DNA from 3 places in the Mesorhizobium sp. M2A.F.Ca.ET.067.02.1.1 genome. Region 1 is predicted to be linked to each of the others. Evidence: riboswitches for the same ligand, from Rfam matches in the RefSeq annotation. Region 1 holds a riboswitch; each other region holds the start of a gene.
The links. A riboswitch is a leader RNA that binds a small molecule or an ion and turns the genes downstream of it on or off. The one in region 1 is predicted to bind thiamine pyrophosphate.

Region 1 (2,263 bases):
GCTCTGGCGATGTCGCAGATCTCCTCGAAATGCTCGTAGAGGAAGCTCTCCCGGTGATGGTGCAGGCACCATTTGGCCATGATCGAGCCGCCGCGCGAGACGATGCCCGTGACCCGGTCGACGGTCAGCGGTATGTAGTGCAGCCGCACGCCGGCGTGGATGGTGAAATAGTCGACGCCTTGCTCGGCCTGCTCGATCAGCGTGTCGCGATAGACCTCCCAGTTGAGGTCCTCGGCGATGCCGCCGACCTTTTCGAGCGCCTGATAGAGCGGCACCGTGCCGATCGGCACCGGTGCATTGCGCACGATCCAGTCGCGGATGTTGTGGATGTTGCGGCCGGTCGACAGGTCCATCACCGTATCGGCGCCCCAGCGGATCGCCCACACCATCTTTTCGACCTCTTCGGCCATCGACGATGTGACAGCCGAGTTACCGATGTTGGCGTTGATCTTCACCAGGAAATTTCGCCCGATGATCATCGGTTCGCTCTCGGGATGATTGATGTTGGCGGGAATGATTGCGCGTCCGCGCGCCACCTCGTCGCGCACGAATTCGGGTGTGACGAAATCTGGGATCGCCGCGCCGAAGGCTTCGCCGTCGCGTTGCAGCTTGCCGCGCATCACCTCGCGGCCGAGATTCTCGCGGATGGCTACGAACTCCATTTCTGGCGTGATGATGCCGGCGCGCGCATAGGCAAGTTGGGTCACCGCCTTGCCCTGCTTGGCCTTGAGCGGCCGATTGCGTATCGGAAATTCCGGTGTCAGGCGCTCGCCGGTGGCGAATCCATTGTCTTCCGGCCGGACGTGGCGGCCGTCATAGGCTTCGACATCGCAACGCGCCGTGACCCATTCGTGGCGAAGCCGGGCAAGGCCTTTTTCGATGCTGGTTTGGACTGATGGATCGGTGTAGGGGCCGGACGGATCGTAGACGGTGACGGGCGGTTCGCCGGCCGTCGGATGGACGGAAATCTCGCGCATCGGCACCCTGATCTGCGGGTAGAGGACGCCGGGCTTGTGGATTTTCCGCGAGGCGGGCAGTGGTCCCGTCGACACGGCGGGGGTGAGGGCATTCATCGTGAGGCTCCTTTGCTCATGCATTGGAGACCCAGTTCTGTGCCGGAAGGATGAAAAGACGCTTCTGTAGACCTGCTGCAGCAGGACCTCGGGCGTAAACTCCCGCAAAGCGCTTGCACCGTCCCTACGCCAGTATGAACTGGATCAGGTTCAACGGGTCACTGCGCCGCGAAAGCCAGCAGTATCTCAGCCCCTTACCGGGACTCCCCTGGTGAATGCCTCAAGTTGAATGGGCCGGTGCTGCTTTGTCAAGCGCCTTCGGGCGCCTTCGGGCGCCTTCGGCCGGTGGCGACGTCCGGCGGCCGGCCGAGCGGAGAGCTCGCGCATGCATCGGGGACAAGTCACGCCCCGTAGACCAGGGCTGGAATGGCCAAAGTCTCATTCGCTTCGTGAAGGATGGAAAAACTGTATCGGCCATGTGCGTCGAGATCGACCGAGTAGCTCAGGCGGTCACGGATGTGGTTATCCTGGTCGAAGGCGACGATTTGCGGCTTCAGCGAGGTGATTTGCACCACGTCCAGGTAGATGGAGTTGCAGATATGATCTGGTCGTCGGGCTGGCAGGTGCAAGCGGCCGCTCTATTCAGGATGCGGCATCGGCGGCGTTCCCGATACCAATGATATCTTGCGGGCAACTTATGCAATCACCGGCTTCGTAAAACCCGACGGCGGCGGCCGTGTCCTGGCGCTGAGGATGTGCCGCTGTTCCAGCAGAGAAATCGCGTGGGCGCGGAGTTTTCGCTCTGCGAGGAAGAGTTGACGCAATCGTTTAGCTTGCTTGCAGTTCGTAGAGACCCGCCTTTGAAAGCAACTAAGCTATTGCATTGATATGTTGGTGCGCGATCGATCGCTACATAGCCGGCCGCCATTATCCGAGTATTGATCCGCCGGTGTTCGTGTTGCCGTATATGGCAATCCCTGCGAGATCGTCGCGGCCGGATCGGCCGCACCCTCTAGTCATAAAAGGGGAAGCGACCGAGAATTCCGCTGCCGAAAACTTCTCTGGCTTGGCTATGCATGCGGTAGATGAGATCGCCGCCTACCGCGACCTGGTCGAGGAAGGCATCGACGCCCAGTTCGGACAGCCTGGTTATCGCAATGCGTTAGCGGCTCAGACTTGCGGTCTCGAGAGCGGCCTTTGGGGGTCACCTCTTTTTTGTTTCAGAGGTTGGAAGACGGCTGCTCGTTACC
Region 2 (2,263 bases), on a different contig from region 1:
GTCTGGCTGGCGATCAGCAGCGGAAACAGCGCGCGGCGCAGCGGGGCCAGGAAGTCGACTAGCGCCGAAAGCACGAAGGCGGCGGCGAGCGAGCAGGCGAAGCCGGCAAGCGTGGCGCGGATGGTGGGCAGCGTGTTTTCGGCAAGTGCCGCGCGGTTTTGCCAGGCTTGCGCCAGCACGCGGGTGGGCGCCGGAAGCACGGTAGGCGCGATGCCGCCGAGACGGGCGTAGAACTCCCAAGCGAGGAGCAGCAACGTAAACGCGAGGGCGGCGGGAGCGATTTTGGCGAAGGTCGCCGTGAGAGCCAATCTCCCCCCTTGTGGGGGAGATGTCCGGCAGGACAGAGGGGGGCGCGAAGGAACGCCTCCCTGCGAAACTTGCCCCATAGCATCCGACGAAGGCTGCGCTTGCGAACGCCTGACATGCCGGCGGGACAGCGCCCCCCTCTGCCTTGCCAGGCATCTCCCCCACAAGGGGGGAGATTGGCCTTCACCTCGGCTTTCGCCAATCGCCGAAGGCTGCGCTCCCTCTTCAGAGAGGCGGTCAGATATGGGGCCCTCTCCCCCATGCAATAGGTCATACCAAACAGCCACGATAACTCTCCTCGACAGCTCGAGCTTGCGCTCAAACCGCGGTCGGGCTGTTGGCCGAAATGGTGATGTCGAGGGTCACATGCCCCGCGCCGGGTCCGAAGTGGCAGAAGGCTTCGTTGAGCGTGGCGAACACCGCGCCGGCGTCGCCGCGCAGCCTGGTGCAGAAGTTCTTGGAACGGTCGAACACGCCGGACTGTTTCAGGAAGTCGATGCAGCCATAGATCTCGTCCATGTGATCGCCCGTGCCCATCACATAGAGCGAGAATTGCGCTGCCACCGGCTGGTCGGTCGAGGGCGTCGACCGCACGGCGCCGAGCGCCGCGCGTTTGCGCTCGTCGAGCGGGACCGCCGGGCCGCCGATCTCGTCGGAACGGCAGATCGGGTCGTCCGGCTCGCCGGGGCAGCCGCGCGAGACGGCGGCCGACAGCACGCAATGCCTGCCGCTTTTGGCCGCTGCCACGAAGAGGTCGCGCATCGCCGGGAACAGCACTTCGGGCGGCCCGACCAGCAGCGTCGAGATGTCGTCGGTCTCGATCCTCAGCCTGTCGCGGTAAGGATCGAGCGCGCCCAACGCGCCGAGGATGACGCCGACGAAATCGTCGGCCATGGGATAAAGGGAAATCTGTGCGCCGGAAAACATGGCCCGCCTCGCTCCGCTGGTATTATCCAGATCAGCTTTAGGGTCCGGAGGCTTGCCGCCACCATCTCAGCCCCGACCGTACGGAGCACCCCTGTGGATGGGCGCGTTAAAGCACTGTTTGCCGGGTTGGGGAAGCGGTTTTTTGCGACGCCAGTTGGGCCACGAGTCTCATCTCCCCTAGGGGAGATGCCGGTGGTTATAAGATTTTCACGAATTTCTTAGAACTTGCAATCGACCTAGCGCCGCAGTTATAAGAAAATTGCAGGAATCTTATAACGCACAATAGCAGCGCCCATGAAGACCATCGACCTCGCCTACCGCACCCTTTACGCCGAGTTGGTGCAGCGCAGCCTCGATGCTTCCTTCGAGACGGATTTCTCGACGGCGGGCAATTTCGTGCGCGTGCCGGTGAAGGGCCGCGACTACTGGTATTTCGAGGAAACCCGCCCCGAGAAAAAGAGGCGTTATGTCGGTCCGGCCGAGGATCCCGAGATCGCCAGTCGGGTTGCGGCCTTCAGGGAGATCAAGGGCGATCTCAGGAGCCGCCGCAAGCTGGTCTCCACGCTTGTCCGCGATGCCGGCCTGACCGCACCCGAGACCTTCACCGGCGATGTCGTCGAGGCGCTGGAAAAGGCGGGGCTCTTCCGGCTGCGCGCGGTGCTGGTGGGCACCGTCGCTTTCCAGACCTATGCCGGGCATCTCGGGGTGCGATTGCCGGGTGCCGCGCTGCAGACAGGCGATGCCGATTTCGCACAGTTCCATTCCGTTTCGGCCGAAGTGGAAGACAGCATGCCGCCGGTCATCGACGTGCTGAAGGCAGTCGATCCGACGTTTCGCGAAATCCCGCACCGGACCGATGCCGGCCGCGCGACGCAGTACGAGAACGCCTCGCGCTACCGGATCGAGTTCCTCACCCCCAACCGCGGCAGCGACGAGCATGCCGACCGCGCCAGCCTGATGCCTTCGCTCGGCGGCGCCTCGGCGCAGCCGCTGCGCTTCCTCGATTTCCTGATCCGCGACCCGGTGAGGA
Region 3 (2,263 bases), on a different contig from region 1:
CGCTGTTGGCTCTCCCTTATGCCGAGAGCGCCCATTGGCTGGCTGTGATTGTGTTTTTCGCCGGTGCCGGGTTTGGAACGCTCGACGTGTCGATGAACACTGACGCCGCAGCGTTGGAGCGTTTTTTGCACCGGCAGGTAATGTCGTCATTCCATGCCGTGTTCAGTTTTGGAAGCTTGGCCGGCGCTTTGGTCGTGGGTCAAATACTGTCGCGCGGCGGCGCTCTGAACCTCTGCCTCGGCGTGACGGGAATTGGTGTTGCAGTGATTGCTCCCGTCGCCTGGATTGGTTGGAACAAGTCAAGCTGGATCCACATCCCTCCCGCCCCTGTCGAGACGAAGGATGCTCAGCTCCAGGGCGTCTTCAAGACCCATCTCTACCTGCTTGGCGGTCTCGCATTTCTAGGAATGCTGGCCGAGGGCGGAATGATGGATTGGAGCGCCATCTACATCGTGACGCGATCCGGTGCAGCAGAGAGCACTGGAGCCTACGGCTTCGCTGCATTCGCGACGATGATGGCAATGGGACGCTTGTTCGGTGATGCCATCGCCAACCGAATCGGTCAGATGCGCACGTTGCGCTACTGCGCTGTGGTTTGCGCAGCTTCAGTGGTCGCAATAATCCTCATGGGCGGCAATCTTACCGTTGCTCTCGTGGCGCTAACGGTGTGTGGTCTCGGCCTTGCCAACATTGTGCCTACTCTTTTTGCGGCGGCTGGTCGTGTGGGCGGCACGTCCGTTGCTCGTGCCATGTCAACTGTGACGACGATGGGATATGCCGGACTGCTGCTGGGACCAGGATTGCTGGGGCTGATCGCTCAAATCTCCTCGCTCGCCGCCAGCTTCGGGGTCATCGCGCTGGCATTCGTCGCAATTTCTTTCTCGACGCGGTCCCTGACGCATACCAACGGCCACTTGCAGGGCTCATTTAAGGCGGCAAGCGCTGCAAGCGTTGACAGCGCGACCTCCCATCGTCCATCTTAAGCGCCTCACCAGGGGAGTCCCGGCAAGGGGCTGAGATACTGCTATTGCGCGCAGTGACCCGTTGAACCTGATCCAGTTCATACTGGCGTAGGGACGGTGCGAGGTTTCGCGGGTCGGCAATCCGGCTTCGGTATTCGGGCAGTGCCCGTCTTCCAGGCGAAGCGTCACTTCCTCCTCTTCGCGTGGACTGGGTCTCCGTTGCACTCGAGCAAGGAGGCTCACTCATGAATGCCCACACCCCGACCGTCACTGTCGGCGAATTGCCCGCTTCGAAGAAAGTCCACAAACCGGGCCAACTTCACCCGGGCCTGCGTGTCCCGATGCGCGAGATCTCGGTTCATCCGAGCGCCGGCGAACCGCCGGTCACGGTGTACGACTCGTCCGGTCCCTACACCGACGCGACGGGGAAGACCGAGATCGAGCGCGGCTTGCCGCGGTTGCGCGAGGCGTGGATCGAGGCACGCTGCGATGTCGAGCGCTACGAGGGCCGCACGATCAGGCCCGAGGACAACGGCTTCGTCTCGGCTGATCGCCTGACGCCGGAGTTCCCGGTGCGCAACAGGCCGTTGCGCGCCACTGGCGGCCGTGCCGTCACCCAGCTTGCCTACGCACGCGCCGGCATGATCACGCCGGAAATGGAGTTCGTCGCCATCCGCGAAAACCTCGGCCGCGAGCAGTTGCGTTCGAAACTTCAACGCGATGGCGAGAGCTTCGGCGCGGCGATCCCGGACTTCGTCACGCCGGAATTCGTGCGCGACGAGGTGGCGCGCGGCCGCGCCATCATCCCGTCCAACATCAACCATCCCGAGAGCGAGCCGATGATCATCGGCCGCAACTTCCTGGTCAAGATCAACGCCAATATCGGCAATTCGGCCGTCACCTCGTCGATGGCTGAAGAGGTCGAGAAGATGGTGTGGGCGATCCGCTGGGGCGCCGATACGGTGATGGACCTCTCGACCGGCCGCAACATCCACAACATCCGCGACTGGATCGTGCGCAACGCGCCGGTGCCGATCGGCACGGTGCCGCTCTACCAGGCACTGGAGAAGGTCGGCGGGATTGCCGAGGCGCTGACCTGGGAGGTCTATCGCGATACGCTGATCGAGCAGGCCGAGCAGGGCGTCGACTATTTCACGATCCACGCCGGCGTGCGCCTGCCCTACATTCCGCTCACCGTCGACCGCGTCACCGGCATCGTGTCGCGCGGCGGCTCGATCATGGCCAAGTGCTGCCTGCACCACCACAAGGAGAGCTTCCTCTACGAGCATTTCGAGGAGATC

Region 2: another riboswitch for thiamine pyrophosphate. It lies ahead of EOA28_RS07385 (YkoF family thiamine/hydroxymethylpyrimidine-binding protein); the one in region 1 lies ahead of thiC (phosphomethylpyrimidine synthase ThiC).
Region 3: another riboswitch for thiamine pyrophosphate. It lies ahead of thiC (phosphomethylpyrimidine synthase ThiC); the one in region 1 lies ahead of thiC (phosphomethylpyrimidine synthase ThiC).

What each region holds. Positions count from the first base shown of each region.
Region 1 is NZ_RZSB01000002.1:31,176-33,438, forward strand. It holds gene thiC (phosphomethylpyrimidine synthase ThiC) at 1-1,073, opposite strand, end outside; TPP riboswitch at 1,177-1,293, opposite strand; gene EOA28_RS00530 (hypothetical protein) at 1,415-1,642, opposite strand.
Region 2 is NZ_RZSB01000054.1:9,527-11,789, forward strand. It holds gene EOA28_RS07380 (ABC transporter permease) at 1-386, opposite strand, end outside; gene EOA28_RS07385 (YkoF family thiamine/hydroxymethylpyrimidine-binding protein) at 625-1,233, opposite strand; TPP riboswitch at 1,224-1,336, opposite strand; gene EOA28_RS07390 (GSU2403 family nucleotidyltransferase fold protein) at 1,528-2,263, shown strand, end outside.
Region 3 is NZ_RZSB01000004.1:52,739-55,001, forward strand. It holds gene EOA28_RS01390 (MFS transporter) at 1-983, shown strand, start outside; TPP riboswitch at 984-1,095, shown strand; partial or broken gene thiC (phosphomethylpyrimidine synthase ThiC) at 1,208-2,263, shown strand, end outside.